DNA from 2 places in the Tardiphaga sp. 619_E2_N8_4 genome. Region 2 is predicted to be linked to the other one. Evidence: predicted binding sites of a transcription regulator. Region 2 holds the regulator's gene; the other holds the start of a gene.

Region 1 (2,202 bases), 3.5 Mb from region 2:
GCGCGCAGCGAATCCAGCACGCGCGGATCGAACTCCGGCAGTTCATCGAGAAACAGCACCCCCTGATGCGCCAGCGAAATCTCGCCCGGCCGCGCGCGCAACCCGCCGCCTGTGAGTGCGGCCATGCTGGCGGAATGATGCGGTGCGCGGAACGGCCGGCGTGCGGTGAGTGCGCCGTCCTTGATCTCGCCGGCCACCGACGCAATCATTGAGACTTCGAGCAGCTCCGCCGGCGACAGCGGTGGCAGGATCGACGGCAGCCGTGCCGCCAGCATGGATTTGCCGGAACCTGGCGATCCCGCCATCAATAGATGGTGGCCGCCGGCGGCAGCGATCTCCAGCGCGCGTTTGGCGCTTTCCTGTCCCTTGATGTCGCGCAGATCCAGCAGCGTTTCCTCACGCGCATGTATCTTCGGCTGCGGCCGCGACAGAACCTGCGTGCCCTTGAAGTGATTGGCGATCTGGATCAGCGATGTCGCGGCAATGATCTGAATATCGGGACTGGCCCAGGCGGCTTCCGCGCCGCAGGCTTCTGGGCAGATCAATCCCTCGTCGCGCGCATTGGCGCCGATCGCTGCAGGCAGTACGCCAGCCACTGGCGCGAGCGAGCCATCGAGACCGAGTTCGCCGAGCACGGTGAAGCCCGTCAATGCATCCGGCGGAATCGCGCCGATCGCGGCCATCAATCCCAGCGCGATCGGCAGATCGTAATGGCTGCCTTCCTTGGGTAAGTCAGCGGGCGCGAGATTGACGATGATCCGCCGTGCCGGCAGCGCCAGACCCGAGGCGACCAGCGCGGCACGGACCCGTTCGCGCGCTTCGGATACTGCCTTGTCGGGCAGGCCGACGATCAAAAAATTCGGCAGACCGGGCACGACCTGAACCTGCACGTCGACCGCGCGGGCCTCGATCCCCTCAAAGGCTACGGTGGAAACCCGTTGAACCATGCCGCCCCCATTCGAGATGAGAGCGTAACCTAAGGTTGCTTCTACATCAAGAACAATCAGTGAACGAAATGTAGCGGTAAAGTATGCTGGTTTCGGCTGAAGTCGGCCATTGGCGTAGAAAATCTTAAACACGTCATGCAAAGCATCCTATGAGCTTCGAGACGAAGACTGGGTGCCCGCAGATGTCAGATCGCTTGTCGATGCCGCCAGACGCTCCGGATGACGCCGACCTGATCGCTGCGCTGAAGGCGCAGATCGAAGCTCAACAGGCCATCATCGATCAACAGGCTGCTTCGCTGGCGCATAGCCGGAAGATATTCGATCGCTCCTCGGCGGCAGCGCGAATCGGCGTCTGGGAATGCGACCTCTCCGATGAATCGCTGGTCTGGACCGATGTTGTCTATGACATCTTCGATCTACCGCGTGGCTCGACGCCGATTCGCGAGGAGGCGCTCGCCTGTTATCCCGAAGAATCCGTCAGGGAACTGACGAAGCGGCGCAGCAAGGCCATCGAGGATCGCACGGGCTTCAGTCTCGATGCGGAGATCATCACCTTCAAGGGCAACCGGCGCTGGATCAGGATCACGGCCACTGTCGAGTCGGTCGATGGCGTTGCCGTCCGCATCTTCGGCATGAAGCAAGACATCACCGAAGAGAAAATTCTGGCGGATCGCAACCGCTATCTCGCCGAATTCGATACGCTGACCGGCCTCGCCAATCGCAGCCAGTTTCAAACCAAGCTGTCGCTGTTCGATGCGGCGTCGGCCATCAAGGTGAAGCCGTTCGGCGCGCTGCTGTTGATCGATCTCGATGAATTCAAGCCGGTCAATGACTGTTTCGGCCACGCAGCGGGCGATGCCTGCCTGACCGTTGTTGCAAATCGAATTCGCAACATCTGTGCCGGTGCGGAACTGGTCGCACGACTCGGCGGTGACGAATTCGCGGTTCTGCTGGGGCCTCACGCGGAATTCGAGGAAGCCTCGGAGACGGCGCGTGCGATTGTCACGCAGTTGGGACTGCCGATTGATCATCGCGGACAACAGTTGCGGGTTGGCGCATCGGTCGGCATCGCGCTGGCCGATAACTGCACGTCATCGCAATTGGCAGCCATGGCCGATTCGGCGCTCTATGCGGCGAAGGATGCCGGACGTGGCACGTTCCGGATCTACAAACGCGGAGCGGAGAGACGTCAGAGGGACGCCTCATCCGCGGCGTGAGGATAAATTGCTGCGGAATTCCTGCGGCGGTCACTGTC
Region 2 (2,202 bases):
CGATTGTATGGGCATTGCTGGTGAAGCAGCCGGATGTGCTGATCTCGGGTGATGGTCGCAGCGTCGCGGTACGGGGCAGGGACGGGCATCTCCACGTGATGCGCAGCGCCAAGGATACATTTTTGCTGAAAGAGTGGCTTGCCGGCGATGCCGATGCACGCCTGCCGACCGATGCCTCAGTCGGCCACGGCGTGTCCTGCGACCGCGACGGGTGCATCACGGCGCTGGCCGATGGCGCTTTGGTGGCGCTGGTTCTACAGCCGGATGCTTTCACAGATGATTGCGAGAAAGCGGCGCTGATCGTCACGACGAGACAATCGCCGAGGGATTGCAAGGCGCTGGTGATCGATCAGGATCGCTTGCAACGAAATGGCGCGGTGAGCCTGCAGCGAACTGCCAACGGCTTTACCATCGATGCCGTGCGCCCGCCTGGCCTGGACCGCCCGTGGTCGCGCGCTATCCCCGATGAGCCCCAGCACGATCTGATCCAGGACAGTCGCACGCCGCAAAATCGGCCGGTGGATGCGACGCCGGCGGAAACCGATCTTCAACCCGAAGATCAGTAATCCGCCGAGGCCACAGCCTCAGTAGCGACGATACAGGCCAATCAGCTTGCCCTGAATGCGCACCCGGTTAGGCGGCAGGATGCGGACCTCGTAGGCGTCGTTCGCTGGCTCCAGCGCGATCGACGCGCCGCGGCGGCGGAAGCGCTTCAGCGTGGCTTCCTCGTCGTCGATCAGGGCCACCACGATGTCGCCGGTGTCGGCGCTCTCGTTGCGCTGGATCAGCACGGTGTCGCCGTCGAGAATGCCGGCGTCCTGCATGGAATCGCCGCGCACTTCGAGCGCGTAATGTTCGCCGGAGCCGAGCATGTCCGCGGGCATGCTGATGGTGTGGCTGCGGGTCTGCAGCGCCTCGATCGGCGTACCTGCCGCGATCCGGCCCATGACCGGGATAGCAACCGTGCGGCCATTGTCATCATCGCCGCTGTTGCTGGCGATGCTGGCGGCCGAACGCACCTTGCCAAGCGTGCCTTCGATGACGCTGGGCGTGAAGCCGCGGCGCCCGGTGCCGCCGGTGACCGGCGCGCCGAGCTCTGGCAGCTTGATGACTTCGATGGCACGGGCGCGGTTGGGCAGACGGCGTATGAAGCCGCGTTCTTCCAGCGCCGTGATCAGACGATGGATGCCGGACTTCGAGCGCAGGTCGAGCGCATCCTTCATCTCGTCGAAGGAGGGCGGGACGCCGGCTTCCTTCAACCGTTGATCGATGAATCGCAGGAGTTCGTATTGTTTGCGCGTGAGCATCTGAAGCCATCCTCAGTTGACGGTGTCGGCCGCCGCGTGCGTTTCAAAGGGCCTTCGAACGTGAGCCTCAATCCAGAGACGATCGTTCGAAGATCGGTTGCGCGAGTTCGGGCACTCTCAAACTACTCAAAGCCACAGAATCTCGAAACAAATCATGAACGAACACTATATGTTCCATATGTGTTCTGCAATGCTTAATTTGCCGTCAACAGAATGCGCGTTGAGGGAGGTTTGAGGAGGCTGTTCCTCACCAGTCGTCGACCCTCGACGGACATGGAAAATGCTTCCCGGTCGCTTGGTCTACGCAGACGTCATGCGCCCAACGGGCGGCGGCGGGGTCGTGGAGCCGGTGGCCAGCGAGCGCTGAACCATGATCGTGTCGGCCCAGCGGCCGGAGCGATAGGCGACGCCGGGCAGCAAGCCGACGCGGGCAAAGCCGAAGCTCTCATGCAAGCCGAGCGAGGCCGTGTTGTCGGCATCGATATAGCCGATGATCTGCCGGAAGCCGGCCGCCGCGCAGACGTCGATGAGTTCGCGCATCAACAGGCGGCCGATGCCCCGGCCGACATGACCGTGGTGGATATAGATCGAATGCTTGACCGTGTAGCGATAGGCCGGTCGCTTGCGGAACAGCACCACATAGGCATAGCCGACGACCTCGCCGCCTTGCGTGGCGACGAGGTGCGGGAACCGTTTGCTGCGCAGGTTCTTGCGCCGGTCTCTGAGATCGTCGGGCTGCGGCGTGTCGGCGTCGCTGACGCCTTCCTCGACGCCTTGCCGGATGTGCCGGCGATAGATCGCCAGCATGGCATCGACGTCGGTGTCGCGTGATGGTCGGATGACGACCGGCTGTTCGAGTTCCGTTGGCAAATCAGGCTCCTTACGTGCTCCCTAT

Evidence for each region. Region 2 encodes LexA, which represses DNA repair genes until DNA is damaged. Its sites were predicted from a motif close to TGTTCNNNNTGTGTTCNG; they were not measured.
Region 1: AB8A23_RS05130 (YifB family Mg chelatase-like AAA ATPase) is a predicted target of LexA. The motif match lies at 996-1,013, and genes of this name have one in related genera.

Annotation. Positions count from the first base shown of each region.
Region 1 is NZ_JBPWQJ010000001.1:1,081,350-1,083,551, reverse strand. It holds gene AB8A23_RS05130 (YifB family Mg chelatase-like AAA ATPase) at 1-947, opposite strand, end outside; gene AB8A23_RS05125 (diguanylate cyclase domain-containing protein) at 1,130-2,164, shown strand.
Region 2 is NZ_JBPWQJ010000001.1:4,560,377-4,562,578, reverse strand. It holds gene AB8A23_RS21955 (ComEC/Rec2 family competence protein) at 1-566, shown strand, start outside; gene lexA (transcriptional repressor LexA) at 585-1,307, opposite strand; gene AB8A23_RS21945 (GNAT family N-acetyltransferase) at 1,608-2,177, opposite strand; gene AB8A23_RS21940 (Orn/Lys/Arg decarboxylase N-terminal domain-containing protein) at 2,199-2,202, opposite strand, start outside.